3 regions of the Oerskovia sp. USHLN155 genome follow, and region 2 is predicted to be linked to each of the others. Evidence: riboswitches for the same ligand, from Rfam matches in the RefSeq annotation. Region 2 holds a riboswitch; each other region holds the start of a gene.
What was found. Region 2 has a riboswitch for S-adenosylmethionine ahead of WFH32_RS07270 (aminotransferase class V-fold PLP-dependent enzyme). Riboswitches for the same ligand answer to the same signal wherever they lie in the genome.
Positions count from the first base shown of each region.

Region 1: it holds a riboswitch for S-adenosylmethionine, as region 2 does, so the genes downstream of both, WFH32_RS04215 (ABC transporter substrate-binding protein) here and WFH32_RS07270 (aminotransferase class V-fold PLP-dependent enzyme) in region 2, are expected to answer to the same signal.
Region 3: it holds a riboswitch for S-adenosylmethionine, as region 2 does, so the genes downstream of both, WFH32_RS14510 (hypothetical protein) here and WFH32_RS07270 (aminotransferase class V-fold PLP-dependent enzyme) in region 2, are expected to answer to the same signal.

Region 1 covers NZ_JBBCXG010000002.1:281,372-291,364, reverse strand. Annotated here, with positions in the region: gene WFH32_RS04240 (dodecin family protein) at 101-307, shown strand; gene rplU (50S ribosomal protein L21) at 527-835, shown strand; gene rpmA (50S ribosomal protein L27) at 910-1,167, shown strand; gene obgE (GTPase ObgE) at 1,258-2,781, shown strand; gene proB (glutamate 5-kinase) at 3,027-4,169, shown strand; SAM riboswitch class IV at 4,334-4,445, shown strand; gene WFH32_RS04215 (ABC transporter substrate-binding protein) at 4,743-6,395, shown strand; gene WFH32_RS04210 (ABC transporter permease) at 6,507-7,457, shown strand; gene WFH32_RS04205 (ABC transporter permease) at 7,477-8,481, shown strand; gene WFH32_RS04200 (dipeptide ABC transporter ATP-binding protein) at 8,478-9,993, shown strand, end outside.
Region 2 covers NZ_JBBCXG010000004.1:206,869-216,861, forward strand. Annotated here, with positions in the region: gene WFH32_RS07255 (GNAT family N-acetyltransferase) at 1-124, opposite strand, end outside; gene WFH32_RS07260 (CsbD family protein) at 248-424, shown strand; gene WFH32_RS07265 (GNAT family N-acetyltransferase) at 502-1,332, opposite strand; gene WFH32_RS07270 (aminotransferase class V-fold PLP-dependent enzyme) at 1,414-2,814, opposite strand; SAM riboswitch class IV at 2,856-2,970, opposite strand; gene WFH32_RS07275 (phosphotransferase enzyme family protein) at 3,068-3,874, opposite strand; SAM riboswitch class I at 3,949-4,041, shown strand; gene WFH32_RS07280 (rhodanese-like domain-containing protein) at 4,048-4,512, shown strand; gene WFH32_RS07285 (O-succinylhomoserine sulfhydrylase) at 4,533-5,795, shown strand; gene WFH32_RS07290 (LLM class flavin-dependent oxidoreductase) at 5,917-6,966, shown strand; gene WFH32_RS07295 (MBL fold metallo-hydrolase) at 7,034-7,828, shown strand; gene WFH32_RS07300 (DUF1345 domain-containing protein) at 7,895-8,566, shown strand; gene WFH32_RS07305 (hypothetical protein) at 8,577-8,858, opposite strand; gene purQ (phosphoribosylformylglycinamidine synthase subunit PurQ) at 9,003-9,731, opposite strand; gene purS (phosphoribosylformylglycinamidine synthase subunit PurS) at 9,731-9,993, opposite strand, start outside.
Region 3 covers NZ_JBBCXG010000009.1:154,494-164,486, forward strand. Annotated here, with positions in the region: gene WFH32_RS14480 (branched-chain amino acid ABC transporter permease) at 1-1,224, opposite strand, end outside; gene WFH32_RS14485 (branched-chain amino acid ABC transporter permease) at 1,221-2,255, opposite strand; gene WFH32_RS14490 (branched-chain amino acid ABC transporter substrate-binding protein) at 2,430-3,671, opposite strand; gene WFH32_RS14495 (aldo/keto reductase) at 3,993-4,844, opposite strand; gene WFH32_RS14500 (polysaccharide deacetylase family protein) at 5,057-6,601, shown strand; gene WFH32_RS14505 (cold-shock protein) at 6,784-6,987, shown strand; SAM riboswitch class IV at 7,116-7,227, shown strand; gene WFH32_RS14510 (hypothetical protein) at 7,333-7,707, shown strand; gene WFH32_RS14515 (hypothetical protein) at 7,837-8,544, shown strand; gene WFH32_RS14520 (TM0106 family RecB-like putative nuclease) at 8,609-9,993, opposite strand, start outside.

The DNA of each region.
Region 1 (9,993 bases), on a different contig from region 2:
CGGCTCGGCGGCCGCGCACTGGCGCGCCGACGCCCCGCGGGGGATCGTGGAGGGGTGCGCGGACGCGACGAGGCGTCCGCCCTGGACGGCGGAGGACGTCATGAGCGGCTCGGTAGCGCGCATCACCCAGATCAGTGCACGGTCCGACGTGAGCTTCGACGACGCGGTGAAGACCGGGATCGAGAGGGCGAGCGAGACGCTGCGCAACCTCACGGGCGCGTGGGTCAAGGAGCAGAAGGTCGAGGTCAGGGACGGGAAGATCGTCGCCTGGCAGGTGGCGCTCGAGGTCACCTTCGTCCTCGACTGACGGAGGTCCGGGCGGGCGCGTCGGCTTGACCCGTGGAGGGGAGGGCGGCTATTTGACCCTGCCTCCGAGATTCCCGTACCCTTGAACGTCGGTGCGCTCGGTGCGCACTGGTCCCGTGTGCCCATGGTCCGGTCGCACTCGCACGCCACGGTGTGTTGAGTCCTGCCAAGACGACCAGACATGGCGAGCACGCCAAGACTAGAAGAGATGAGCAACAACGTGGTGTACGCGATCGTCAAGGCCGGTGGCCGCCAGGAGAAGGTGTCCGTCGGCGATATCGTCGTCGTCGACCGTCTGTCGGCTGGTGCCGGACAGTCCGTCGAGCTTCCTGCGATCCTGCTGGTGGACGGGGAGAAGGTGACCCACGACGCTGCGGCGCTCGCGAAGGTCAAGGTCACTGCTGAGGTCGTCCGGGACGAAAAGGGCCCGAAGATCACGATCCTCAAGTACAAGAACAAGACCGGCTACCGCAAGCGCCAGGGTCACCGTCAGCAGCTGACCCGCCTCAAGGTCACCGGCATCAAGTGACTTCCTCGGTGGCTCGTGAGGGCCGCCGCAGGTGATCCCACCCCCTCTTCTTCCAGCACGAAAGCAGGTTCGACATGGCACACAAGAAGGGCGCGAGCTCCTCGCGCAACGGTCGTGACTCCAACGCCCAGCGCCTCGGCGTGAAGCGCTTCGGTGGCCAGGTCGTCAGCGCCGGCGAGATCATCGTCCGCCAGCGCGGCACCCACTTCCACCCGGGCAACAACGTCGGTCGCGGTGGCGACGACACGCTGTTCGCCCTGACCGCCGGTGCGGTCCAGTTCGGTACGCGCCGCGGGCGCAAGGTCGTCGACATCGTCTCGGCCGAGGCCTGATCCACGACGCAGCACGCTTGACAGGAGGGGCGCACCGACGCGGTGCGCCCCTCCTGGTGTTCTTCCCCCCTGCTTGAGAGGACCATTTCCATGGCCACGTTCGTCGACCGCGTCGTCCTGCACGCCTCCGGCGGTGACGGCGGCAACGGTTGCGCCTCCATCCGCCGGGAGAAGTTCAAGCCGCTCGCCGGCCCTGACGGCGGCAACGGGGGTGATGGTGGGACCGTGCGGATCGTCGTCGACTCCCAGACCACGACGCTCCTCGAGTTCCACCACTCGCCGCACCGCCACGCGACCTCCGGCACCCAGGGCATGGGCGACCACCGCGCGGGCGCCAACGGCGGGGACCTGATCCTGCGCGTGCCCGACGGCACCGTGATCAAGGACACGGACGGCAACGTCCTGGCCGACCTCGTCGGCGAGGGTGCCGAGTACGTCGCCGCCGCCGGTGGCCGGGGTGGCCTCGGCAACGCCGCGCTCGCCTCCCAGCGCCGCAAGGCGCCCGGCTTCGCGCTGCTCGGCGAGCCCGGCGAGGAGGCCGACTTCGTCCTCGAGGTCAAGTCGATCGCCGACGTCGCGCTCGTCGGTTTCCCGAGCGCCGGCAAGTCCTCGCTCGTCGCCGCGATCTCCGCGGCCCGGCCCAAGATCGCCGACTACCCGTTCACGACCCTCGTCCCCAACCTGGGCGTGGTCCAGGCGGGCGACTCGCGCTACACGGTCGCCGACGTCCCCGGCCTCATCCCCGGCGCGAGCCAGGGCAAGGGGCTCGGCCTCGAGTTCCTGCGCCACATCGAGCGCACCGCCGTGATCGTGCACGTGCTCGACTGCGCGACGCTCGAGCCCGGTCGTGACCCGATCTCCGACCTCGAGGCGCTCGAGGCCGAGCTCGACGCCTACGCGGGCGACCTCGACATCGAAGGGGCCCGGCTCCCGCTCAACGAGCGCCCGCGCCTCGTGGTGCTCAACAAGATCGACGTGCCCGAGGCCCGCGAGCTCGCCGAGCTCGTGCGCCCCGACCTCGAGGCCCGCGGCCTGCGCGTCTTCGAGATCTCGACCGCGAGCCACGAGGGCCTGCGCCCCCTGACGTTCGCGCTCGCCGAGCTCGTCGACCAGGCTCGCCGTGACGCCCCGGCTCCCGCGCCGGCGCGCACGATCCTGCGCCCCAAGGCTGTCGACGACGCGGGCTTCACCGTGACCCGCAAGGGTGGCGCCGAGACCGGCTTCTACTACGAGGTCCGCGGCTCCAAGCCCGAGCGCTGGGTCCGCCAGACCGACTTCTCGAACGACGAGGCCGTGGGCTACCTCGCGGACCGTCTCGCACGCCTCGGCGTCGAGGAGAAGCTCTTCAAGGCCGGTGCCGTCGCGGGCGACGAGGTACGCATCGGTTCGGACAAGAACGCTGTCGTGTTCGACTGGGAGCCCACGCTCATCACGGGCTCCGAGCTCCTCGGCGGCCCGCGCGGCTCCGACCTGCGGCTCGAGGACACCTCCCGCCCCACGCGCTCGGACAAGCGTCGCGAGTACACCGAGCGCATGGACGCCAAGGCCGAGGCCCGTGCCGAGCTGTGGACCGAGCGCGAGTCCGGTCACTGGACGGACCCCGACCAGGACTGACCCCGTACGGGTCGACGGGTCGTCGACATCGCACGTCCGCCCACAGGGCGGGTACGGCCCTCGGGTCGTGCCCGCCCTGCGGCGTCCCCGGGTGGTGCCGACCCTGCGGGCGGGCGAGACGAGCGCCCGGAGGGGAGCGGCGTCGTCGGGCCGGCGGGGGAGCAGGTGCCCACGCCCTCCCACCGTGAGGTGTCACACGCTGAAACGGCGCCCCGTCCGGGCGCCCGGCGCGGGATGATGAGCCCGTGAATGCGCTCTCCGCACGCTCCCAGGTCGCCACGGCCCACCGGGTCGTCGTCAAGATCGGCTCCTCCTCCCTCACCGGACCGGACGGGCACCTCAGCGTCCCTGCCCTCCACGCGCTCGTCGACGTGATCGCGGCCCGCCACGCAGCGGGCGGGCAGGTCGTGCTCGTGACGTCGGGGGCGATCGCCGCGGGGATCGGACCGCTCGGCCTGAGCGCACGACCTCGCGACCTCGCGACGGCCCAGGCCGCGGCCTCGGTGGGCCAGGGCCTCCTCGTCGCCCGCTACGCCCAGGCGTTCGCCGAGTACGGCATCCGCGTGGGCCAGGTGCTCCTCACGGCCGAGGACACCATCCGCCGCGGGCACTACCGCAACGCGCAGCGCTCGCTCGAGCGTCTGCTGGACCTGGGGATCGTGCCGGTCGTCAACGAGAACGACGCGGTCGCGACGGACGAGATCCGCTTCGGTGACAACGACCGCCTCGCTGCCCTGGTCTCGCACCTGGTCCGCGCCGACGCGATGGTCCTGCTGACCGACGTCGACGGCCTGTACGACGGGCCGCCCTCGCGCCCCGGCACCCAGCGGATCCGCGAGGTCCGGTCCGCGCTCGACCTCGAGGGCATCGAGGTCACCGGCCGCGGCAGCTCGATCGGGACGGGCGGCATGCTCACCAAGCTCGAGTCGGTGCGCATCGCGACGGGCTCGGGCATCCCGGTCGTCCTGACCAAGGCCGCGCACGCCGAGGGCGCCCTCGCGGGGCGCGAGGTCGGGACGTGGTTCGCGGTGACCGGCAAGCGCACGACGCGCCGGCGCCTGTGGCTTGCGCACGCCGCCCGCACGCGCGGGCGCCTCGAGCTCGACGAGGGAGCGGTCACCGCGGTCCTGGGCGGACGCGCGTCGCTGCTGCCCGCGGGCGTGGTCGGCGTCACGGGCGACTTCGACGCCGGCGACCCCGTCGAGCTCGTCGCGCCCGACGGGCGCGTGATCGCGCGCGGCCTCGTCGCGTTCGACTCGAGCGACATCCCGGACCTGCTCGGGCGTTCGACGCACGAGCTGCGCGACAGGCTGGGCGAGGGGTACGACCGGGAGATCGTGCACCGCGACGACCTCGTGCTCGTGGGGCGCAAGCGCAAGGCGTCCTGAGCGCGGCTCGTCGCGGCCGACGCGCCCCTCGCGCGCCCCCTGACGGGGCCCGCCGACCCCGACCCGGGTCGACGGGCCCCGTCTCGCGCTCCCGGCGTCTCAATGCGTGGGACGGCGCTCTCACCCCTTGACTCCTCGCCCCCGGGAGGCTTTCCTGTGCGGCAGGTGAAGAGCGCCAGCGCCAAGACCCGGCTCGCTGGCCAGCAACCCTTCGACGTGACGGGGTGCTCCGGGTGGTACCTGACCGCGACCCGTCGGGCGCGGTAAGCACACGGAGGAACGGGCGATGCGCGCACTCGGGACGGAACAGGAGCACGACCGCAGGGCGGTGTGCCGCCTCGGCGGAGCCAGACCCCTCGCGCCCTGTTGTCGCTGACACGTTGCTGAACCCCCGCTGCACCTGACGCACGGCCGACACCCCGCGTCCCCCCTCCGCCGTCCCCTCGACGGCTCCCCACCGCCGCTCGCCGTGAGCCCGGCGTCGATCCGACGCACCCACGGTCCGTCGGCGACCCCTCAGCGCCCCGGCACTGCCGGTCCGACGGCGCGCACGACCGAAGGAGCACCTCTCGCATGTCCCTCTCGACCTGGCCCTCGGGCCCCGGCGGCCGTACGGCCCCGTCCCGCCGCGCGCTCGCCGCGGCCTCCCTCGCCGCGACGGCGCTCCTGCTCGGGGCGTGCGGCACCGGTGGCGGCAGCACGGCGGACGGCACGTCCCCCGGTCCGACGGCGGAGCCCGTCCCGGGCGGCAACCTCACCTTCGCGGTCACGGTCGACTCGCACTGCATCGACCCGCAGCAGGTCGGGAACAACGACGCGATCGCCTCGGCCCGTCAGACCGTGGCCTCGCTCACCGCGCAGGACCCGGACACGGGGGAGATCCTGCCGTGGCTCGCCGAGAGCTGGGAGGTCGACGCGGACGCGACGAGCTTCACGTTCACGCTCCGGGAGGGGCCGACGTTCGCCGACGGCACGCCGATCGACGCGGCCGCCGTCAAGACGAACTTCGACAAGATCGTCGAGCTCGGGGCAGCGGCCTCGCTCGGCTCGGCCTACCTCGTCGGGTACGAGGGGACCACGGTCGTGGACCCCCGCACCGTGCGGGTCGACTTCTCAGCCCCCAGCGCTCAGTTCCTCCAGGCGTCCTCGACCTTCTCGCTCGGTCTGCTCTCGCCCGCGTCCGCCGCGCTCAGCGTCGAGGACCGGTGCGCCGGGAAGTTCGTGGGCTCCGGGCCGTTCGCGGTGAAGTCGTACACGTTCGACCAGGAGGTCGTGCTCGAGAAGGTCGCCGGCTACGACTGGGCCTCCGGGGCCGACGACCACACGGGTGAGGCGTACCTCGACACCGTGACCGTGAAGTTCGTGCCCGAGGCCAGCGTGCGGACCGGCAGCCTGCTCTCGGGCCAGATCGACGCGACCGCGGCCATCAGCACGGTCGACCTGCCGCAGTTCGACGGCAACGGCTTCTGGCTCGCGTACCGGGCGAACCCGGGCGTCGTCTTCAACCTCTTCCCCAACGAGTCGCGACCGCTCGCCGCCGACCCCGCAGTGCGGCAGGCGATCAGCAAGGGCATCGACCGCGAGGAGATCGCTGCGACCCTGCTGACCCCGCAGGACGAGCCCGCGACGAGCGTGCTGTCGCACTCGACCCCGCTGTGGGCCGACGTCTCGGACGACCTGGCGTACGACCCGGACGGTGCGGAAGAGCTCCTCGACGACGCCGGCTGGGTCAAGGGTGCCGACGGCGTGCGGGTCAAGGACGGACAGCGGCTGTCCACCACCGTCACGTTCTGGCAGGTGGCCGAGCCGCTCGAGCTCGTCCAGCAGCAGCTCGCGAAGATCGGTGTGGACCTCCAGCTCAAGCAGGTCACGGTCGCCGAGTCCACCGAGCTCAAGAAGTCCGGAGACTTCGACTTCGACTACTACAACCTGACGCGCTCGGACCCCGACGTGCTGCGCACGATCTTCTCGGCCAACGCGCGCAACATCAACAAGCGGGCACCCGAGGAAGTCGACGTGCTGCTCGATCGCTCGGCCGCGTCGACCGACCCGGCCGAGCGGCAGGAGCTCGTGACCCAGGCTGCGCGTCTCCTGGTGCAGGAGGGCCACGCGATCCCGGTCTACGAGCTCTCGACGACGATCGCGGCGGCCGACACGGTCCACGGCCTGGGCTTCGAGGCGTCGACCCGCCTCGACTTCTACGGCGCCTGGGTCCAGCAGGACTGAGGTAGCGGCTCGGCGGGACGCGTCGCGTGTCCCGCCGAGCCGGCGCTCCCGCGACCGATCCGTCCAACCGCGCGTCACGACCTGCACGTCACCACCCGAGAGGAGCCGACCATGGGCCGGTACATCGCCCGCCGCCTGGGGCAGGGAGGCTTCGTCCTCTGGGCGGCCTTCACGATCTCCTTCTTCCTGCTCTACGTCCTGCCGAGCGACGCGGCCTCGATCAAGGCCGCCGGAGCCGACGGCGATCTCTCGGACCCCGAGCTCGTCGCGCGCCTGCGTGCCGAGCAGGGGCTCGACCGCCCTGTCCTGGTCCAGTACGCGCACGGTCTCTGGGGCGCGCTGCACCTGGACTTCGGGCGCTCCTTCTCCTCGGGGGCGCCCGCCACGAAGCTCCTGGCCGAGGCCCTGCCCCCCACGCTGCAGCTCACGGCCCTCGCGCTGGGTCTCGCGCTCGCCGGGGGAGCGGCGCTCGCGCTCGCGAGCACCTACCCGCGTGCCCGCTGGCTCCGGCACACGCTCACGTCGCTGCCTGCCCTGGGCATCTCGTTGCCGACGTTCTGGGTGGGGCTGCTCCTGCTCCAGTGGTTCTCGTTCGAGCTGAGGCTGTTCCCCGCCATGGGGAACGAGGGCTTCGAAAGCCTCGTCCTGCCGGCGTTCACGCTCGCGATCCCCGCGAGCGCCGCGTTCGCGCAGGTTCTCTCGCGCAGCCTGCGCCAGACCCTGGCCGAGCCCTACGTCGAGACCGCCCGGGCCAAGGGGGCGGGGCGGGCCCGCGTGCACTTCGGTCACGCCCTGCGCAACGCCTCCATCCCGGCGCTCACGGTGCTCGGGGTGACGGTCGGGGGGCTCCTGGCCGGTGCGGTCGTGACCGAGACGGTCTTCTCCCGGGCCGGCGTCGGTCGGCTGACGGTGACCGCGGTCAACCAGCAGGACGTGCCCGTGGTCCAGGCGATCGTGGTCTTCTCGGCCGTGGTCTTCGTCGTCGTGACCCTGCTGGTGGACCTGCTCTACCCCGTGCTCGACCCCCGGATCACCACCCGCCAGCCCTCCGCCGCGGCGTGAGGGCACGGAGGAGGACATCATGACCGCACGACTCGACACCTACACCGTCCCGGAGACGCTGCCCCCGGACGTGTCCGCGCCGGACGGGCCGGACGCGCCGGCCGGGCCCGATGCGCCGCACGCGCATGCGGCCCTCGCCGGCCCGGCCCCGCTCGAGGCCGCGCACCGGCGTACCAGGGGAGTGCGCTCGTCGGCGCGCACGCTCGGCCGGTCGGGGCTCGCGGTGCTGCGCCGCCCCGGCCTGCTGCTCGCGGTGCTGTTCCTGCTGCTCGTGGTCGCGTGGGCGCTCGCGCCGGGCGTCTTCGCGGCCCAGGACCCGATCACGGGGGTCCCGACGGACCGCCTGCAGGCGCCGAGCGCGGAGCACCTGTTCGGCACGGACCACCTGGGTCGCGACGTGTACGCCCGGGTCGTGCACGGCTCGTGGCTGTCGCTGAGCGCGACCGTGATCGCGGTCGCACTGGGACTGTCGGTCGGCTCGTTGCTGGGCCTGCTCGCAGGCTTCCTGCGGGGGTGGGTCGACGACGTCGTGGGGCGTGTCGTCGACGTGCTGCTCGCGGTGCCGAGCCTGCTGCTCTCGCTCGCGATCATCACGGTGCTGGGGTTCGGCACGGTCAAGGTGGCGATCGCGGTCGGCATCACGACGATCGCGGCGTTCGCGCGCGTGATGCGTGCGGAGGCGCTGCGGACGTCGTCGACGACGTACGTCGAGGCCGCCCGTGCGTCGGGCGTGCGCTGGTACACGGTGCTGCGCCGTCACATCCTGCCCAACTCGGCGGGCCCGGTGGTCGCGCTGACCGCGCTCGAGCTGGGGTCGTCCGTCCTCGCGATCTCGGCCCTGAGCTTCCTGGGCTACGGGGCCGCGCCGCCGACCCCGGAGTGGGGCGCGCTGGTGTCCGGCGGCCGCGACTACCTCGCGTCCGCGTGGTGGCTCACGACGCTGCCGGGGCTCGTGATCGTCGCGGTCGTGCTGTCGGCCAACCGCATCTCCCGATCGCTCGAGAAGGACGGAGAGGACCGATGAGCGTCCCCGTGCACGACGACGTCCTGCTGGACGTCCAGGACCTGCGCGTCGGCTACCGCACGACGGCGGGAGGTGACGCGCCCGCCGTCGACGGGGTCTCGCTCCAGGTCCGTGCGGGCGAGGTCGTCGCGCTGGTGGGCGAGTCGGGGTCCGGCAAGAGCACCACGGCCCACGCGGTCGTCAACCTGCTGCCGCGCGGTGGTCGCCGCACGTCGGGCACGATCCGGTTCGGCGGCCAGGACCTGACCGGGCTGAGCGAGGGCGAGTGGCGCGAGGTGCGCGGGCGCAGGATCGGCCTGGTCCCGCAGGACCCGACCGTCTCGCTCAACCCGGTCCAGCGCGTGGGCGACCAGGTCGCGGAGGTCCTCGTGATCCACGGCCTCGCTCGTCGTCGCGAGGCGCGCAGGCGCGCGGTCGACCTCCTGGAGAAGGCGGGCCTCGACGACCCGGCCGCTCGCGCCAGGCAGTACCCGTCGCAGCTCTCGGGCGGCATGCGCCAGCGCGTCCTCATCGCGATCGCGATCGCCGCCGGGCCCGACCTGGTGATCGCCGACGAGCCCACGAGCGCGCTCGACGTCACGGTCCAGCGCCGCATCCTCGACCACATCGAGCTGCTGCGCTCGACGCTCGGCACGGCGGTGCTCCTCATCACGCACGACCTGGGGGTGGCCGCCGACCGCGCCGACCGCATCGTGGTCCTGCGGCACGGCCGGGTCGTGGAGGAGGGCCCCGCGCGCAGCGTCCTCACGGACCCGCAGCACCCGTACACGCGCGAGCTCATCGCGGCCGCGCCGAGCCTCGCGAGCACCCGCCTGGGGTCGGGGGCCGCCGTGCTTCCCACGTCACGGCCAGCCGCCGGGCCCGACGACGGCACGCAGGTCGCGTCGTCGGCCCCTCTGCTCGAGGCGCGGGGGCTGCGCAAGGAGTTCCCGCTGCCGCGCGGCGCCGCGGCGCGCTCGCTGGTCGCGGTCGACGACGTGAGCTTCGACCTGCACGCCGGGCAGACGTTCGCGCTCGTGGGCGAGTCGGGCTCGGGCAAGAGCACGACGGCGCGCCTGGTGCTGCGCCTCGAGCAGCCGACGGCCGGTTCGCTGTTGCTCGACGGGACCGATCTCACGGCGGCCCGCGGCGAGGAGCTGCGCAGGCTCCGTCGACGGTTCCAGGTCGTCTACCAGAGCCCGTACGCGTCGCTCGACCCGCGCTTTACGGTCGAGCAGATCGTCGAGGAGCCGCTGCGCGCGTACAAGGTGGGGGACGCCCGCGCGCGCCGGGCCCGGGTGCGCGAGCTCGTCGACCAGGTCGCGCTCCCGGCGACCGCGCTCGGACGGGGGCCGCGGGAGCTGTCGGGCGGGCAGCGTCAGCGGGTCGCGATCGCGCGCGCCCTGGCGCTGCGTCCCGACCTCGTGGTCCTCGACGAGCCGGTCTCGGCGCTCGACGTCTCGGTCCAGGCCCAGATCCTCGACCTGCTGAGCGCGCTCCAGGCCGAGCACGGGCTGGCGTACCTCTTCATCT
Region 2 (9,993 bases):
GCGTAGGCGATGACATCCCCGCCCACAGGGCGTCGTCGACGAACGCGCCGAGCGCGGGCGCGTGCTGCGCGGCGAGCGGCTCGAGCCGCAGCCCGAACCCTTCCAGGACGACGTCGTTCTCCATCCGGTCATCCTGCCCGACCAGTTGTGAAGGTCTCGTGGACCGCCCGTCACCCGAGATGCGAGTCCCCGCGACCCCTGCCTACGGTCGTCGGGAAGCAGCCACCACCACCGAGGGAGGAACCCCATGGGACTGGGAGACAAGATCAAGCACGGTGCCGAAGAGGCCAAGGGCAAGGTCAAGGAAGGCGCCGGCAAGGCGACCGGCAACGAGCGCCTCGAGGCCGAGGGCCACGCTGACCAGGCGAAGGCCAACGTCAAGCAGGCCGGCGACGACGTCAAGGACGCCTTCAAGAAGGACTGACGCCCCGACGAGGACCGCCCCGGGACCCGCTTGCGGGTCCCGGGGCGGTGCTGTGGACAGGGTGGACGCGGCGAAGGTCAGAGCGCGATGACCGGGGGCAGGTCGGGGACCGCGGCGAGGTCGCCCGGGCCGGCCGCGACCACGACGTCGAAGCCCCCTCCGAGCGGGACCTCGCCGACGGGCGGCACCACGGTGAGGACCGGCGGCCCCACAGGCACCGCGGCACCGAGCGCCCCGGCATCGGGCTCCCCGGCATCGGTCAGCCCGACCGGGCCGAGCACGGGCACGATGCGCGGGCTCGCGATGCGGTCGAGCAGGCCGAGCTCGACGCCCGCCCACTCGTGCGCCAGGATCGAGAAGCACACCGAGTCGGCACGGGTCCCGTCGGGCGCCGTGCGATGACCCCGCATGACGCCCTCCTCGTAGGCGCCGAGGCGACGCATCGCGGCGAGCGAGCGCGCGTTGCGCGCGTCCACCCGGAACCCCACGCGGTGCACGTCCCACGACTCGAACGCATGTCGGAGCAGCAACCATTTCGAGACCGGGTTGACGAGGCTCCCCCACGTGGAACGGGCGTAGAAGGTCCGCCCGATCTCCACGCGCCTGTCGTCGAGCGACAGGTCACGGAAAGCGGTGCTCCCCACCACGAGACCCGAGCCCGCGTCGACGACGGCGAAGGCCGTCAGCGCGCGGGTGGCGCGGGTGTCCTCGATGAAGTTCACCATCCCGACCTCCCCCTCGGGGAGGGTCGTACTCATGCCTGCCCACATCGACGGATCGACGATCTGGGCCAGCGCACCGGCGTGCGCGACAGCCAGGGGTTCGAGGCGGAACCCGTGGCCTTCTAGGTGGACATCGTGCTGCACAGCGCATATCAGAACACACGCAGGCGTCGCCGCCAAGACCACGGAGCGGTCGTTCGTGAACGACGAGGTGACGCCCCGGTGAACGTTGCGCTCCAGGCAACGTCTTCGCAGGTCAGAGGGTACTCACGCGGGGGCTGGTCCGCAGCCCACGGCGGCCGTGATGTTGCCTGCGGCGGCCGTCGCGAACAGGCCCGAGAGCCCCGCGACCTGCAGGAGCGGACGCGGGTCGTCGCTCACGACCCAGCAGCCGTCCACGACCTCGTACCGGGCCTTGGCCCCCTCGCTCACCCAGGTGCGCAGCGCGGTGACGAGACGGTCGATCTCCTCGCCCGTGGTGCCCACCCCGATCGACGCCCGGATCGCCCCGGCCGGGAAGCCCAGCCGGGCCAGGAGCGGGTGCGCGCAGAAGCGGCCGTCGCGCACGCCGATGCCGTGCTCGGCCGACAGGTAGGCCGCGACCAGCCCCGCGTCCGAGCCGTCGACCGAGAACGTCACGACCCCCACCGGGTCGACGGCGTCGGCCCAGGCCCGCACGACGCGCACGCCGTCGATCGCCTCCAGCCCCTCGACGAGGCGGGCCCGCAGCTCGGTCTCGTGCGCGACGAGCTCGCCGGGCTCGAGGGCCGCGAGCGCGTCGCACGCCGAGGCGAGCGCGACCGCGCCGATCACGTTGGGCGACCCGGCCTCGTGCCGTGCCGGGGCGCTCTGCCACGTGGTGCCGTCGAGCGTCACGTTGCGCACCGCCCCGCCACCGGCGAGGTAGGGCGTGCCGGAGTCGAGCCAGTCGCGGCGCCCGACGAGAGCGCCCGCACCGAACGGCGCGTACGTCTTGTGCCCCGAGAACGCGACGTAGTCCACGTCGCTCGCGGCGAGCGAGACGCCCCGGTGCGGGACGAGCTGGGCGCCGTCGAGCAGGACGCGCGCGCCGGCGTCGTGCGCCGCGGCCACGACCGCGGCGAGCGGCAGCGACTCGCCCGTGACGTTCGACGCCCCCGTGACCGCGACGAGCGCGTACGGGAAGCGGGCGAGCTCGGCGCGCAGGCCCGACAGGGTCTCGGCGACCGTCGCTCCACCGACGAGGACCGTGGCCCCGCCCGTGCGCTGCCAGGGCAGGAGGTTCGCGTGGTGCTCGACGTCGAGGACGAGCACGCGCCCCGGCGAGCCGTCCGCCTGGACCGGGACGCAGCCCGCGAGGAGGTTGAGGGAGTCCGTGGTGTTGCGCGTGACGATCGTGACGTCGTCCTCGCGCGCGCCGACGAACGCGCCGATGGTCTGGCGGGCGGCCTCGTAGAGGGCCGTCGACACCTGGGAGAGGTAGCCCGCGCCGCGGTGCACGCTCGCATACAGCGGCAGGACCTCGTTGACCCGGTCGGCCACGACCTGGAGCGCCGGGGCCGAGGCCGCGACGTCGAGGTTCGCGTACGGGACGCTGCGCCCGTCGACGAGGGGGACCAGGGTGTCGCTGCCCACGACGGGCAGCACGGCACACGAGGTGGGTGCTTCGATGACTGCGTGTGCGCTCATGGCACGTCCTCCGGTGGTCGTCGGAGTTCGCCGTGCCGGCCCCTCCGCGCTTGCCCCCCTCCAGATAGAGAGGGACCTGGTCGTCACCCGGGGCACCCCACCGCGGAGGAGGGTTGCCGGCCAGCAAACCGGGGTTTTGCGCTGGCACTCATGACCTGGTGTCCAGGATGGTCGAGGCCCGCAGAGCGTGTCAACCGGTGGGCACCGCGTCTCGGATGGTGGTCAGTGCGGTCTGTCAGGCGGGCGGGCCGGCTCAGCGGGGCGACGCGTCCGCGAGTGCCTGGACACGTCGCGCGTCGGCCCGGTACATGGTCGCGTGCGCCCGGAAGTCGTCGCGTCCGGTCGCGGCCGCACGCTCGTCCGTGAACGCCGCGAGCTCGTCGAGGCGAGCGACCACGACGGTCAGGACCTCGCGACGCGAGTACGGCATCCCGTACGCGCAGACCAGGGTGTCGAGCCGCGCCAACGGGTCCAAGCGCCCGACGGCGTCGCCCCCCTCCCCCTCCGCGGCATCCGCCACGAGGGGCGCGAGCCGGTAGCCCAGGTAGGCCAGGTCCCAGATCCGGGGGCCGGGGCTCGCGGTGTCGAAGTCGATGAGCCCGACCACGACCCCGTCGCGGAAGACCAGGTTGTACGGGGCGACGTCGTTGTGGCACACGACCTCGGCGGGCTCGTGCGGTGCGGTCTGCCAGACGGGTGGCGCGGGCGCACCGCCCGCGGCGAGGAACCCGACGCTCGCGTCGTGCACGCGCCGCAGCAGCGCGCCCGCGTCACGGAGCACCGACTCGTCCCAGACCCACTCGGGCAGCGGGTAGTGCGCGACGTCACCGGTGAGGAAGGACAGCACCTCGCGGCCCTGGTCGTCGGTCCCCAGCGGCTCGGGCACCTCGGTGACGCCCTGTGCTCGCAGGTGCCGCAGGAGCGCCTGGACCGTGGGCGTCCAGGGCCCTGCGGTCCGCCGGACGGTTTCACCGCGCCGCACCACGGTCGTCGAGTTCCCTCCGGCCAGGAGCTCCTCGGCCTGGTCGGGCGCGCGGTCCGGTTCGGGGAGGTGGCTCATGGGCAGGAACCTAGCCCGACCACCCTGCGAGACACCTGTTCTTTTCCGTGGTCACGGTGGCGTACGATCCGACGCAACCATCCAGAGCGGCTGAGTGACTTGGCACGATGACGCCGCAGCAACCCCCCGGTGACGGGCGAGGGTGCTACCGCCACGACCGATGGAGGATCACCATGAGTGCCCCCGACCGCGCGACCGCTGCCCCGGTCCCCGACGCCCGGCCCGCCGACGGCTACGCCGGCGACATCACGCCCCAGCAGGCGTGGGCCCTTCTCCAGAGCGACCCGAGCGCCGTCCTCGTGGACGTCCGCACCGACGCCGAGTGGCGCTTCGTCGGGATCCCCGATCTTGCCTCGACGGGCCGTGAGCCCGTCCTGACCCAGTGGGTCGACGTCACGGGCCGCCCCAACGCGGCGTTCGTCGCGGAGCTCACCGCGGCCGGGTTGAGCCCTGAGCGTCCGGTCGTCTTCCTGTGCCGCTCGGGAGCCCGCTCGATCGGCGCGGCCAAGGCCGCGACCGCCGCGGGGCTGGGTCCCGCGTACAACGTCCTCGAGGGCTTCGAGGGAGGGCTCGACGACGCCGGTCACCGTGGCTCCGACGGCTGGCGCGCCGCGGGCCTGCCCTGGACGCAGTCGTGAGCGCCGCGACCGGGGACGGCGTGCTCCGCATCCCCGCCGGCATCCCGGGCGGCTCGGGGCGAGGCCCGCTCCCCCGCTCGGTCCGCCCCGACACGCTCGCCGTGCGCGGCGGCCACGCCCGCACGAACTTCGAGGAGACGAGCGAAGCGCTCTTCCTCACGCAGGGCTACGTGTACGGGAGCGCCGCCGAGGCCGAGGCCGCGTTCACGGGCGAGGTCGACCGCTTCATCTACTCGCGCTACGGCAACCCGACCGTGCACACGTTCGAGGAGCGGCTGCGCCTCATCGAGGGGGCCGAGGCCTGCTACGCCACGGCGTCGGGCATGTCCGCGGTCTTCACGTCCCTCGCGGCGCTGGTCGGGGCCGGGTCGCGCATCGTCGCGGCCCGCGCGCTGTTCGGCTCGTCGCTCGTGATCTTCGACGAGATCTTCGCCAAGTGGGGCGTGCGCACCGACTACGTCGACGGACACGTCCTCTCCCAGTGGGAGGAGGCGCTGTCGACCCCCGCGGACGTCGTCTTCTTCGAGACCCCGTCCAACCCCATGCAGGACGTGATCGACGTGCGCCGCGTGAGCGACCTCGCGCACGCCGCGGGTGCCGTCGTCGTGCTCGACAACGTGTTCGCGACCCCCGTGCTGCAGAAGCCGCTCGAGCTCGGCGCCGACGTCGTCGTGTACTCGGCGACCAAGCACATCGACGGGCAGGGCCGCGTGCTGGGCGGCGCGATCCTGGGCTCCGAGGAGTACGTCAAGGGCCCCGTCCAGACCTTCATCCGCAACACCGGCCCCTCGCTCAGTGCGTTCAACGCGTGGGTCCTCGTCAAGGGGCTCGAGACCCTGTCGGTGCGCGTCAAGGCGCAGAACGCCTCGGCCCTCCACGTCGCGACCGCGCTCGAGGAGCTGCCCGGCATCACGGCCGTGCGCTACCCGTTCCTCGCCTCGCACCCCCAGGTCGAGCTCGCCAAGGCCCAGCAGAGCGGCGGCGGGACGGTCGTCACGTTCAACCTCGACGTGCCCGGCGCCGACGACCCGCACACCGACCCCGAGCTCCTCAAGAAGCGCACGTTCCAGTTCCTCGACGCCCTGCGGGTCGTGGACATCTCCAACAACCTGGGTGACGCCAAGTCGCTCATCACGCACCCGGCGACCACGACGCACCGCAAGCTGGGTCCGGAGGGGCGTGCCGCCGTCGGGATCGCGGAGACGACCGTGCGCCTGTCGATCGGCCTCGAGGACCCGCTCGACCTGATCGAGGACGTCGAGCAGGCGCTCGCCGCACGCTAGGCCCTCGGCCGCGCGCTGGGTGCGGAGTACGTGTCGCCGGAGCGAGTGATCGACGACACCCGCTCCGCACCCAGCGGCTGCGCAGGAATACCCCAGCCGTATCCCGGGGTTGCACCTGGCGATGACTACCTCGCCGCGCCTCTCCGTCCTCGACCTCGTCCCCGTCCGCTCGGGACAGTCCTCCGCCCAGGCCATCGCCGCCTCCCTGGACCTCGTGCGCCTCGCCGACCGTCTCGGCTTCACGCGCTACTGGTTCGCCGAGCACCACAACATGCCCGCGGTCGCGGCGTCGGCACCGCCCGTCATGATCTCGGCGGCCGCCGCGGTGAGCGAGCGGATCCGCGTCGGGTCGGGCGGCGTGATGCTGCCCAACCACGCGCCGCTCGTCGTCGCCGAGCAGTTCGCGGTCCTGGAGGCCATGGCCCCGGGGCGGGTCGACCTGGGCATCGGGCGCGCGCCCGGCAGCGACCCGGTCGTCACCGCCCTGCTGCGCAGCAGCGGCCCGACGTCCGACGTCGACCGCTTTCCCCAGCACGTCCAGGACATCCGCTCGCTCATGAGTGCCGAGGGCGCTTCGGTCCGCCTCACGACCGGTCAGGTCTACGACGTCCACGCGACCCCGGCCGCCGAGTCGGTGCCGACCGTGTGGCTGCTCGGGTCGAGCGACTACTCCGCGCGCCTGGCGGCCGAGCTCGGCCTGCCGTACGTGTTCGCCAACCACTTCTCGGGCGCCGGCATCGACGAGATCCTCGCCCTCTACCGCGACGGCTACCGCCCGTCGGCCGAGCACCCGACGCCGGAGACGTTCCTGACGGTCAACGTGTCGGTCGCCCCGACGCTCGACGAGGCCCGCGCCCGCGCTCTGCCGCAGGCCCGCATGATGGCCCGCCTGCGCTCGGGCAAGCCGCTGGGCGCACAGGAGAGCGTCGAGGACGCCGCGTCCACGCCGCTCGACGGTCTCACGTCCCAGATGGCCGACGAGATGCTCGACCGCTGGATCGTCGACGAGCCGCAGGCCGCGGCCCGCCGCGTGCGCGAGCTCGCCACCCGGCACGGCGTCGACGAGGTCATGATCGTGCCCGTCGCAGGCTCGCGCGCGGACGAGTCCCTCGACGCGACCCCCGGCCGCACGCAGACGATCGAGCTCCTCGCGGCCGCGCTCCAGGACTGACGGCCGTCCCGTGACCCCACCCGGCGACGACCGCACCCGACGGCCCGCCCACGCGGCGTCGTCGGGCGTGCCCGTGCGGGTCACGGGCCTGGCCTCGGTGCTGCTCGCACCCAACCCCGGTCCCATGACGCTCGACGGGACCAGGTCGTACGTCCTGGCCGCACCGGGGGCCGGAACACGCGTGGTCGTCGACCCGGGGCCCGACGACGTCGCTCACCTCACCGCCCTGGCCGACGGCCCGCGCGTCGAGGTCGTGCTGATCACGCACCGTCACGCCGACCACACCGCAGGAGCGGCACGCTTCGCCGAGCTCACGGGCGCGCCGGTCCGCGCCGCGGACCCGGCGCACTGCCACCCGGCCCGTTCCCGCGAGGCGACCCCGTTGCGAGGCGGCGAGACGATCCACGCGGCCGGGCTGCGGATCGAGGTCCTCGCGACTCCCGGGCACACGGGCGACTCGACGAGCTTCCACCTCCCCGACGACGGACCGCACGGCAGCGTGCTCACGGGCGACACGGTCCTTGGTCGCGGCACCACGGTCATCGCCGAGCCCGACGGATCGCTCCGCGACTACCTCACGAGCCTCGACGCGCTCGAGTCGATCGGTGCCGCGACGGTCCTGCCTGCCCACGGCCCGCACCTGGGTGACCTGTCCGCCGTCGTGCGGACGTACCGCGAGCACAGGGCAGGCAGGCTCGCCCAGGTGCGCACGGCGCTCGGGGCCCGAGCGGGCGACCCGGTCACGGAGGCGCTCGTCGACGACGTGACCGCCTCGGTCTACGGCGACGTCGTCCCCGGTCTGCTCTCCGCAGCACGGCAGAGCGTCCGGGCACAGCTCCGGTACCTCGCCGAAGGGGCGTAGCCGCAGACACCCCGGGACGAGTCCGGCCGACGCGCCGGGCCGCGCGGCCGGTGGTTGACTGACCGCGTGACGCCCTCCGGACCCGACCTGCCCTCCGACCCCGTCCCCCGCGACCGGCTCGGGCCCGGCCCCGGGTGGCGCCTGGCGGCCGGGGTCCTGGTCGGGGTGGCGGTCGGGACCTGGCTCGGTTCGCAGGGCTACCTGCGGTTCGCGGTCCTCGCGGGGTGGAGCGTCGCCGCCCTGCTGTTCGTCGTGTGGACCTGGGCCGTCATCGCGCCCATGGACGCCCGGGTGACCGCGAGCCATGCCACGCGCGAGGAACCGTCACGGCGAGTGGCGCACCTGTTCATCCTGGCGGCGGCGGTCGTGAGCCTCGTCGGGGTCGGGCTCCTGCTGCTCGCGTCTCCCGCCGACAAGAGCGCGCAGGCGCTCACCGCGGTGTTCGCCGTGGGGAGCGTCGCGATCTCGTGGGCGGCCGTCCACACCCTGTTCGGGCTGGCCTACGCGCGGCAGTACTACACGGGCGTCGACGGTGGCATCGACTTCAACCAGGCCGAGCCGCCCCGATACCTCGACTTCATGTACGTGGCGTTCACGGTCGGGATGAGCTTCGCGATCTCCGACACCAACGTGACGTCGGGCGCGATCCGCCGGACCGCACTGGGGCACGCCCTGCTGTCCTACATGTTCGGGACCGTGATCATCGGCGCCGTCGTCAACCTGGTCGCGGGGCTCTGACCCCGTCGTCTCACCGGCTCCGGCGGGTCAGGAGGCTCGACACGAGCGCCGCGACCGCGGCCACCGCGGTGACGAGGAAGAGTGCGAGGGCAACCCTCAGCGGGGTGTACGCGATGCGCTCGGTCATCTCGCCCGTCGGGCCGAACCAGCCCCAGTCCGCGACCACGGCCTCGATGCGCGAGCCGATCGCCCCCACCCGGCCCGGCGCCGCGCCGAGCATCCCGGTCACCCACGCGACGCAGTCGATCACATGGGCGCCGAACACGGAGGAACCGGACAAGAGGGTGAGCACCGGACCAGGGTAACGGGTCGGGCGGCCAGGCAGCGGGTGATATCGCGGACGGACATACCCGCGGTGCGCGACGGCGGCGCTCACCTCGGGAGGTGAGCGCCGCCGTCGGGCAGTGCGAAAGTGTCGCGCGGGGCGACGGGGTTCTCAGGCCTGGACGAGCGTGCTCAGCACCGAGGTGAAGAAGCCCAGCCCGTCCGTGCCCGCGCGCGGGCCGGACTCGTTCGCGGGGCCGAACCCGGCCTCGACCGCGTGCTCGGGGTGCGGCATGAGGCCCACGACGTTGCCCGCCGCGTTCGAGATGCCCGCGATGTTGCGGCGCGAACCGTTGGGGTTCCAGCCCTCGTAGCGGAAGACGACACGCCCCTCGGCCTCGAGCTCGTCGAGCGTGCGCTCGTCGGCGACGAACTGGCCGTCCTGGTTCTTGAGCGGCACCGTGATGCGCTGGCCCGCGGTGTAGTCGCGCGTCCAGGCGGTGTCGGCGTTCTCGACGACCATGGTCTGCTCGCGGCAGATGAACGCGAGGTGGTCGTTCTTGATCATCGAGCCGGGCAGCAGGTGCGCCTCGGTGAGGATCTGGAAGCCGTTGCAGATGCCCAGGACGGGCAGGCCACCCTTGGCCGCGTCGACGAGCGAGTCCATGACGGGCGCGAAGCGACTGATCGCCCCGGCGCGCAGGTAGTCGCCGTACGAGAAGCCGCCCGGGAGCACGACCGCGTCGACCCCGTGCAGGTCCGCGTCCGCGTGCCACAGGGACACGGGCTCACCGCCGGCCAGGCGCACCGCCCGCGCCGCGTCGCGGTCGTCGAGCGTGCCGGGGAACGTGATGACACCGATCCGGGCCGTGGCCAGGCCGGTCGCTGCGGGGGCGCTCATCAGGCGCTCTCCCCGCCCAGCTCGGCCGTCAGCTCGGCGACGAGGACGACGTCCTCGATGACCGGGTTCGACAGGACCTTCTCGCCGGCCTCGCGGGCCGCGGCGAGCACCTCGGGGGTGACGTCGCCCTCGACCTCGAGCTCGAACCGCTTGCCCTGGCGCACGCCGGTGAACTGGGTGAAGCCCAGGCGCGGGAGCGCCCCGACGACGGCCTTGCCCTGCGGGTCCAGGATCTCGGGCTTGGGCATGACCTCGACGACTA
Region 3 (9,993 bases), on a different contig from region 2:
ACGCCCGTAGGTGAGGAGCTTCTGCCGGACGGGTATGAGCCCCTGCGGCCGGAAGATCATGAGCACCATGAGCGCGACCCCGAAGAACAGGTACTTGTAGTTCGCGATCTCGTTGCCGTCGATCGGGATGCCGAACAGGGACGTGCGCCCCAGGAAGAAGTTCGGCAGGTACACGATGATGAACGCCCCCAGGATCACGCCCAGCTTGTTGCCCTGGCCGCCGAGGACGACCGCGCACAGGAACAGGACCGAGTTGATGATGTTGAAGTTCGTCGGGATGACGAACTGCACCTGGCCCGCGTAGATCGCGCCCGAGACGCCGCCGATCGACGCCCCGATGACGAACGCCCACAGCTTGAACCGGAACGTCGGCACGCCCATGATCTCGGCCGCGTCCTCGTCCTCGCGGATCGCGACCCACGCCCTGCCCACGCGCGAGCGCTCGAGGTTCCCCACGAGCATGAGCGAGATGATGATGAAGACGAGCGACAGCCAGAACCACCACACGCCCGAGTTGAGCGTCGTCCCGACGTTGCCCGCCGAGAACACGCCGTTGGGCAGCTCCTCGGTCACGCCGAGCCGCGGGTAGGCGACCGACTTGAGGCCCTGGCCACCGCCCGTGATCTCGTCGAGGTTGTCCGCGAGCAGACGCACGATCTCACCGAAGCCGAGCGTCACGATCGCGAGGTAGTCGCCGCGCAGGCGCAGCGTCGGGGACCCCAGGACCAGGCCCGACATGGCCGTGATCGCGACCGCGACGGGCAGGATCGCGAGCCACGCCCAGTCGTCCGACAGCCAGCCCTCGGGCTGGGTCACGTTCCACGGGCTGTCCGGGCTCGTGAGGATCGCGAGCGTGTACGCGCCGATCGCGTAGAAGCCCACGTAGCCGAGGTCGAGCAGACCCGCCTGCCCCACCACGACGTTCAAACCGATCGCGATGAGCGCGTACATCCCGAACTGCGCCATCACGGCCCCGAAGTTGGTGCCGACCGTGGTCAGGACCGGGATGTTCAGGATCGGCAGCAGGGCCACGAACAGGATGAACGGGACCCCGACCCCCCACTGCGCGGGCCGCGCGAGCGCGTCCCACCACAGCCGGAACCGGTCCCCCAGCCCGCCGTGAGGGCGCTGGGCGACGGGCGTCTGACCCGCGGGCGGGAGCTCGGGGCGGGGGCGCACGGGCTGGGTCGTGCCGTCGTTCTCCGCAGGAGTGCTGGTGCTCATGCTCGCGCCCTCCCCAAGGACTCGCCGAGGATGCCGGTCGGACGGAACATCAGGACCACGATCAGCAGGACGAACGCGACCACGTCGCGCCACTCGGTGCCGAACACGACCTGGCCGTAGTTCTCCATGACGCCCAGCAGCAGGCCGCCGAGCAGCGCCCCGCGCAGGTTGCCGATCCCGCCGAGGACCGCCGCGGAGAACGCCTTGATCCCCAGGATGAAGCCGCCCGAGTAGATGATCCCGTTGGGGACGCGCAGCGTGTACAGCAGCGCCGCGGCACCGGCCAGGACGCCGCCGATGAGGAACGTCAGCATGATGATGCGCTCGCGCGAGACCCCCATGAGGGTCGCCGTCACGGGGTCCTGCGCGACCGCGCGGATGCCGCGACCGAACTTGGTCCGGTTGATGAACATGTCGGTCGCGAGCGCCAGGATCAGCGCCGAGAAGATGATGATGAGGGTCACGTTGGTGACGTTGGCGCCGAAGAGCGTGAACTGGACCTCGGGCTCGACCAGCCGGATCGGCTGCTCGGCGTTCACGCCGCCCAGCTCACCGCCCGTCAGGGCCGGGAGCACGAAGTGCACGAACTCCTGGATCACGAACGACGCGCCGATCGCGGTGATGAGGAAGACGAGCGACGGGGCCCCACGTTTGCGCAGGGGTCTGTAGGCCACGCGTTCGAGCCCGACGGCGGCCCCTCCCGCGACCACCATGCCGCCGATCATCGCGATCCCCAGGTAGAGGACCGTGAGCAGGATGCCCTTGTCGAACGCGTCGCCGCTCGGGTAGAAGCCCAGGGCGAGAAGCGTGGCGTACTGCCCGAACATGCCGAGCATGAAGATCTCGGAGTGGGCGAAGTTGATGAGGCGCAGCACGCCGTAGACGAGCGTGTAGCCCACCGCGACGAGCGCGTAGACCGCGCCGTAGGTCAGGCCGTCGACGGTGAGGGCCCAGAAGTTGCGGCCCAGCGCCGCGAGGTCGAATCCGATGAGTGGGTCGGCGGCGAGGACGCCGTGGACGAGCATCGACATGCTGCTCCTTGAAGCCGGTGGGAGGGCGGTCGGCCGACCGCGGTGCGTCCGCCCCGCGAGGAGGGCGGGCGCACCGCGGTCCGCTCGGCGGCTGCCGTCAGGCGACACCGCCCCCGGCCCGGCCGTGCTCGACCGGGAAGGGGGCGGCGCTGCGGGCAGGCAGGCGCCGACCGGCTACTGGACCTCGTAGATCCAGATCAGCGCGGACGAGAGCTCGCCCGTGTCGTCCCACTTGTAGGTGCGGGCCAGGCCCTCACCGTCGTAGTTCGTCACGAAGTCGAGCATCCCGGCACGGTCCGTGACGCCCGACGCGATGCCCGTGAGCATGATCGTCGCCAGGTCGTAGCCCTCGACCGAGTAGACGCCCGGGGCCTGACCGTTGAGCGCCTCGTACGCGGCCGCGAAGTCGTCGGGAGCCGGACCGCACGGGCAGGACAGGATCGCGCCCTTGGACGCCGCGCCCGCCTGCGTGACGAACTGCGGGTCGTTGGTACCGTCCGCGGACACGAACGGGATGTCGACGCCCGCGTCACGCAGCTGCTGCGCGAACGGCGCGGCCTCGGCGTAGTAGCCCGCGTAGAAGACGGCGTCCGCGTCGGAGCTCGAGATGAGCTGCGTCGCGGCCGCGAAGTCCTTGTCGCCGACCTTGACCTCGGCCGAGCAGGAGTCGTCGGCCGCGTCGCCGAGGCCCGCGGTGATCTCCTTCGCGAGACCCACGCCGTAGTCCGAGTTGTCCTGGACCACGCAGACCTTCTCGTACCCGAGCGTGTCCACCATGTACTTGGCGACCGCCGGGCCCTGGACCGCATCGTTCGCGAGACCGCGGAAGAACGTCTTCCAGCCGTTCTTGGTGATGTCGGGGTTGGTGGCCGACGCCGACAGCGACGGGAGGCCCGCCTGGCTGAAGACGTCGCCCGTCGCGGAGGTCTCGCCGGAGAACGCCGGGCCGAGGAGCGCGATGATGCTCGCGTCGCCGACGATCTGCGGGGCGACCTGGGTCGCCTTCTGCGGGTCGCCCTCGGTGTCGAACTCCTTGATCGTGACCTGGCAGCCTGCGTTCGCGGCGTTGAACGCGTCCACCGCGACCTTGGCGCCGTAGAGGATGTTCTGCCCGAGCGCCGCGTTGGGGCCGGTCAGAGCACCGGCCATGGCGATCGAGGTGCCCTCGGCACACTCGGCCGCGCCGTCGCCGGCCGGGTCGACGGGGTCGCCCGACGTCTCGACCGGGACCTCGGCCCCGTCGATGTCGATCTGGACGGACGGCACGATCTTGAGATCGGCCGACCCTGTCTCGCTCGACGTCTCCGTCGATCCTCCGTCGTCCCCCTGAGACTGGGTGCCGCATGCGGTGATGGCGAGGGTGGCTGCCAGCGCGAGAGCCAGTCCACCCGTCGTTCGACGTGCTGTGCGTTGCATTCCGAACCTCCGTGCGCCAGATCGCACCCGGGTGCTCAGAGACCTCGCACCCGCGGTGGATCACCTGAATATTCAGCACTGAATATCGTGCTGACGATGGCACAGGTCGGACGAGCGCGAAACCCCAGATGCACAATTGCAACCAGGGACTCACACGCGGCGAACCGGACAAGGCGCCCGTGGTCCCGGGCCCCCGGTCCGGCGACCTGAGTGCCTGGAACGTACGCGGGCGCCGTTACACGAGACTCCGTCCCTCGTTACGGCGCCGTCACGGGAACGTCTCGATCCGGCACAGGAGCGGCAGATGCCCGGCGAACCGGGTCAGGACGGGTACTGCGAGAACGCGGCCGTCGCGGGGTCGGAGCCGAGCCGGGCGTCGGAGTCGAGCGCGTCGATCGCCGCGACCTCGTCGGGCGAGAGCTCGAACCCGAACAGGTCGATGTTCGTCGCGAGCCGCTCGGGGTCCACCGACTTGGGGATCACGATCCGGTCGCTCTGGACGTGCCAGCGCAGGATCGCCTGGGCGGGCGTGACGCCGTGGGCGTCGGCGGCCGCGGCGACCGCGGGGTGGTCGAGGTCCGCTCCGCGGCCGAGCGGCGAGTACGCCTCGACCGCGATCCCGGCGGCCCGGGTCGCGGCCTGGGTCGCGCGCTGCTGGTAGGTCGGGTGGACCTCGATCTGGTTGACGGCCGGCACCACGTCGGTCTCGGCGAGCAGGCGCGCGAGGTGCTCGGGCAGGAAGTTGGAGACGCCGATCGCCCGCGCCGCGCCGTCGGCGTAGAGCTTCTCGAACGCCCGCCAGGTCTCGACGTAGAGGTCCTTGCTGGGGACGGGCCAGTGGACGAGGTAGAGGTCCACGACCTCGACGTCGAGCTCCTCCCGCGAGTCCTCGAACGCCTGCAGGGCCGACTCGTACCCCTGGTCGCCGTTGCGGAGCTTGGTCGTCACGAAGATCTCGTCGCGGCGCAGGCCGCTCGCGCGCAGCGCGGCACCCACGCCGGCCTCGTTGTAGTAGCCGGCCGCGGTGTCGATGTGCCGGTAGCCGGACTCGAGCGCCTGCTCGACGTTCTGCTGGGTCGCGTCGTCGGGCACCTTGAAGACGCCGAGCCCGACCTGCGGGACGGTGACGCCGTTGTTGAGGACGACGTCGGGAACCTGCGCGGGAGAGACCATCGTCCAGTTCTACCCCGGCGCGCACGGTGGGCACCACCCGTCCCTGCGACGGCGGACGGGCACGCGGGGGGAAGTCCCTCGGTGGCCGAGAGGTGAAGGCTGTGGAGCCCTTGCGACGACCGTGCACGAGGGTGCTGAAGACGACTGTGGCGCTGCTCTCATCCGCCGTGCCGGTCGCGACGCGCACCGGGTGCGGGTGGCACGGTGGTCTGGTGCCCCAGTCCCTTCCTCCGACCCACGACCAGACGCCGGGCGGCTCCGCTCCCGCGCGCCCGCGGAACCGTGCCGTCTGGGTCCTCGCCGTGCTCGTGCCGCTCCTGGTCGTCGCCGCAGGGGTCACGTTCTACCTGACGCGCGCCGCTGCGGACCCGTCCGGGGAGGCTTCCCCCACGGGCGCCCCGTCACCCACGCAGACCCCGGTCCCCGCCGAGCGGGTCGACCCGCCGGCGGTCCTGGACCCGGCCTCGGTCGAGAACCTCGAGATCCACCAGGAGTCGACCGCGGACGCCGGTGACGCGCGCTCGATCTCGACGGTCTCGATCCCTGGGGAGCGCTCCCTCTCGCACGCCTTCGGCCGGTTCGTCGACGCGACCGAGAAGGCGTACGACGCCGCGATCGACCCGGACGGGGTGGGCAACGAGCTCAACGTCGGGTGGGACCTGGTGCTCGCGCAGGGCGACGTGCTGGGGGTGCGTGCCACGACGTACGCCTTCACGGGCGGGGCGAACGGCGAGGTCGGCTCCCAGACGTTCTACACCGACCTCCCTCGCGCGACCACGACGTGGTCGTCGGACCTCTTCACGGCCGACGGACGCACGCAGGCCGCGCAGTGGGTCGACGCGGCGCTCGCCTCGGCCGGTCTGGGGTTCGACGAGCCGGTGCCCTCGTCGGAGGACACGTTCCGGGACGTGCGTCTCGGGCCCGACGGCGCCGCGACCCTGGTCTTCGCGCCCGGCCTGGTCTCTGCCCGCTCCGACGGAGAGCTGGCCGTGCGCATCGAGCCCGACGCGACCCGGACGGCCCTGTCCGCCGTCGGGAAGCAGATCGCGGACGTCGCGGCGAGCGGCGCCCCGTTCATGGGCATCGCACCGCCCCCCGTCGAGCCGCCGCCCGTGACCCCGCCCGTCGCGCCCGACCCGTCCGGCGCCCCCGACTGCTCGGTGCTGCGGTGCGTGGCCCTGACCTTCGACGACGGCCCGGGCAAGCACACGTCCCGACTGCTCGACACGCTCGCCGAGAAGCAGGTGAGGGCGACGTTCTTCCTCGTCGGCCGTTCCGTGAAGTCGCATCCCGACCTGGTCCGTCGCGAGGTCGCCGAGGGGCACGCGGTGGGCAACCACACCTGGTCCCACCCCGACCTCTCGAAGCTCGGCACCGACCAGATCACGGACGAGCTGACCTCGACGGCGGACGCGGTCGAGGCCGCGTCGGGCGTCCGACCGACGCTCGTTCGCCCTCCGTACGGCGCGACGAGCGACACTGTGACGAGTGTCCTCTCCCAGCGGAACGAGCCGGCGATCCTGTGGGACGTCGACACCGAGGACTGGAAGAACAAGGACACCGCCATGACGACCGAGCGGGCTCTCGCAGGCGTCCGACCTGGGGCGATCCTCCTGATGCACGACATCCACGGCTCCACCGTGGACGCCGTCCCGGGCATCGTGGACGGCCTGCGGGCCGCGGGCTACACGCTCGTGACGGTGCCCGATTTGCTCGGCCCTGGCCTGGTTGGCGGACACGCGTACTTCAATCGTTAGCATCAGGGCTAGCACAGTCGGAGTAACCCCTGTACCGTAGCCGGTGAGATTGCAGTGCCTCGCTTGTCCTTGCGCAACGGCCCCATGCCACCGCGAACCTTGTTACCCAAGAGTTGACGACGAACACCGTGATGTTCGGCTCCAGATCATGGAGCTGTTTGAAACTCTAGAAGGAGATCCCCATGGCATTGGGAACCGTGAAGTGGTTCAACGGCGAAAAGGGCTACGGCTTCATCGCACCTGAGGACGGCAGCGCCGACGTGTTCGCGCACTACTCCGCCATCCAGACGCAGGGCTTCCGCTCGCTCGAGGAGAACCAGCGCGTCGAGTTCGACGTGACGCAGGGCCCCAAGGGCCCGCAGGCGGAGAACATCCGCCCGCTCTGATCTCACTCGCCTCCGGGCGTAGCTGATCATTGAACGAGTGCCCCCGACCGTCTCGGTCGGGGGCACTCGTGCGTCCAGGACCAGGCACCCTGGTGCTCGGGCGGTGACGCCGTGGTAGAACTGAGAACGGTCCAGAGGACCAGCGAACCGCCCTCCGGCGTGCTGGTCCGGCAACCGCGCGACGCGCACGGTGCTCCCGGAGGAAGACCCGCCCCCACGACCGTGGGGGAAGAGCGAGGCCCGACGTCGTAGGGCGCCTCCTCGTGCCCCTCACCCGGGGACGGTCCCGGGTGGTTGTGCGCACGGGGGCGAGCTCCGCCGTCGGGCACGGAGAGAAGGAGCACCATGGCCGAGCGCGTCATGGAACGCCGGGCGACGGTCGTCGCCTGTCCCCCGCCCGCTGTGTGCGAACGGTTCGACACCGGGCACCTCCTGCACCCCGTCCACGAGCGCATGCTCCGCAACCGGCCCTGGGGTTGGCGCGAGGGCGTCGTGCTCGCGGTGCGGGCGCACGACGGCGGAGCCGAGGTCGTCGTCGAGTACGCGTCGGGCGAGGGGGCGTGCCGGGTGTGGCATCACACGCTGCTCGACGTCGGCCCCGGTGCCACCGTGCGGGTGCACGAGCAGTACCACGCGCTCGAGGTCGAGGGCCAGGGCCTCAACGTGCGGCTGCTCGGCGGGGTGGGCCCGACGCCGGAACCGGTGCGCTCTCCCCGCTGAGTGCGTTCCGGCCGCGACCCGCCGGGCGTCTCTCGGCCGCATCATGCACTCGGCGGAACGGGTGAGCCGGGCGCCGCGTTGGACCAGTGAGGGCGTCCGCCCTCGACGGTTCGACCAAAGGACACGCTCATGGGATTCCTCGACCGCCTCCTCGGCCGCACCCCGCAGGACGAGCGCTCACCCTACGGCTCGGCAGACCGCCCCGGCGCCCCTGCCTACGGCACCCCGCCCCCGGCCCCGACGGGCCCCGCACGCAGCGAGGACGACGTCGCGATCGACCGCTACCGCTACCTGCTGCGCACGGCTCCCCCCGAGGCCGTCGAGCAGGCGCACGCCGAGGCGTTCGAGCGGCTGACGCCGGAGCAGCGGCGCCGCGTGCTGGCCGAGCTCGGTGAGAACCTGCCGCCCGCCGAGCGCGCGACCTCCGACGACCCGCAGTCGCTCGCCCGCATGGCGACCCGCGCCGAGATGCGCAACCCCGGCACGCTCGAACGGTCGTTCGGCGGCCGGCAGGGCGGTCCGGGCGGTCCGGGCATGGGCTCGATGATCGGCTCGAGCATGCTCGGCACCATCGCGGGCGTCGTGATCGGCTCCGCGGTCGCCAACATGTTGTTCGGCCCGATGTTCGGTGACCCGACCGCGGACTTCGCCGGCGACGGCGGGACCTCGGGCGAGGGCGACCCCGGCGCGACCGAGACGGGCGGCGAGACGGACCCGGGAGCCGGCGACACGGGGGCCGGAGACACTGGTGGCGGGGACGTCACCGAGGCGGGCGGCGACTTCGGCGGCTTCGGGGACTTCGGTGGCGGCGACTTCGGCGGCTTCGGCGACTTCTGAGTCCAACGCCTGAGTGCGGAGCACTCGTCGCCGAGAGCCCCGAACGACGACGAGTACTCCGCACTCAGCGGAGCGGGGCCACGCCCGACCGACACAGCCCGATGAACGCGCCCAGCTCGGCGAGCTCCTCGGGATGGTTCGGGAGGTAGTCCGTGAGCCGGGGCGAACGGACCACGACGGCGCACCACTGGCCGCGCGAGACCGCGACGTTGACCCGGTTGCGCGAGAGCAGGAACTCCATGCCGCGCGGCACGTCCTCGCGGGCCGAGGCCGTCATCGAGACGATCGCGACGGGCGCCTCCTTGCCCTGGAACTTGTCGACCGTGCCCACCCGCACGTCGCCCAGCCCCGCGGCCTGGAGCGCGTGGCGCACGGTCCACACCTGCGCGTTGTAGGGGGCCACGACGACGAAGTCGTCCTCCGTGAGGGCGCGTGAGGCACGTGCGGCGCCGTCCGACCCACCGGGCCCTCCCGGGTACCACGTCGTCCCGAGCAGCGCCTTGACCTGCCGCACCACCTCCTGGGCCTCCTCGACCGAGGACACCGCGTTGCCCGCGTGCTCGACCTCGACGACGTGCACACCGGGCTCGACGCCCACGAGGAGCCGCTCGCCCGCAGCGGCCTCGGCGTGCAGCAGGCCCTCGTACGCGAGCTCGGACACGGCGTCGCACAGCGCGGGGTGCATGCGCCACGAGCGGGCCAGGAAGTAGCCGAACTCGGGCGGCAGCACGTCGTGGCCGCCGCCCGCACGGGTCAGCCACCCGAGCGCCGACTGGTCGACGGGCTCGGGGTGCTGCCCCTGCGAGACCTGCGGGAGCTGCTGCGGGTCGCCGAGCAGCAGGAGCCGCTGCGCGGCCCGGGAGACCGCGATGGTGTTGGCGAGCGAGAACTGCCCGGCCTCGTCGATCACGAGCAGGTCGAGCTCGCCGTCGCCGAACCGTTCGGCGTGCGCGAAGTCCCACGCGGTCCCGCCGACGACGCAGGGCCCCTCGGCGACGAAGGCCGCGGTCTGCGGGGAGTCGACGAGGCGCCAGGGCACGAGCCGCGAGCCCTCGGGCAGGGAGGCCGCCGCGACGTCGTCGGGCAGGGGTCCCCCGTCCCGCCCCACCTTCGACACGTCGCGGCCCTTGGGACCCGAGGCCTTCTTGCCCACGCGGTCCGCGGGCACGCCACCCTTGGTGATGACCCCCGCGAGGACGTTCTCCACGACGTCGTGCGACTGCGCGACGACGCCCACGCGCCACCCCTCGGCCACGAGCCGGCCGACGACCTTCGACGCGAGGTGGGTCTTGCCCGTGCCGGGCGGCCCCTGGACACCGAGGTAGGAGCCGTCGAGGTCCCGTACGGCGTCGGTCACGGCGTCGATGTACCGCTCGGGGCCGTCGCCCAGGACGGGCAGCGGAGCGCCGGACACCGTGCGCGGCGGGCGACGGCGGAGCAGGTCGAGCG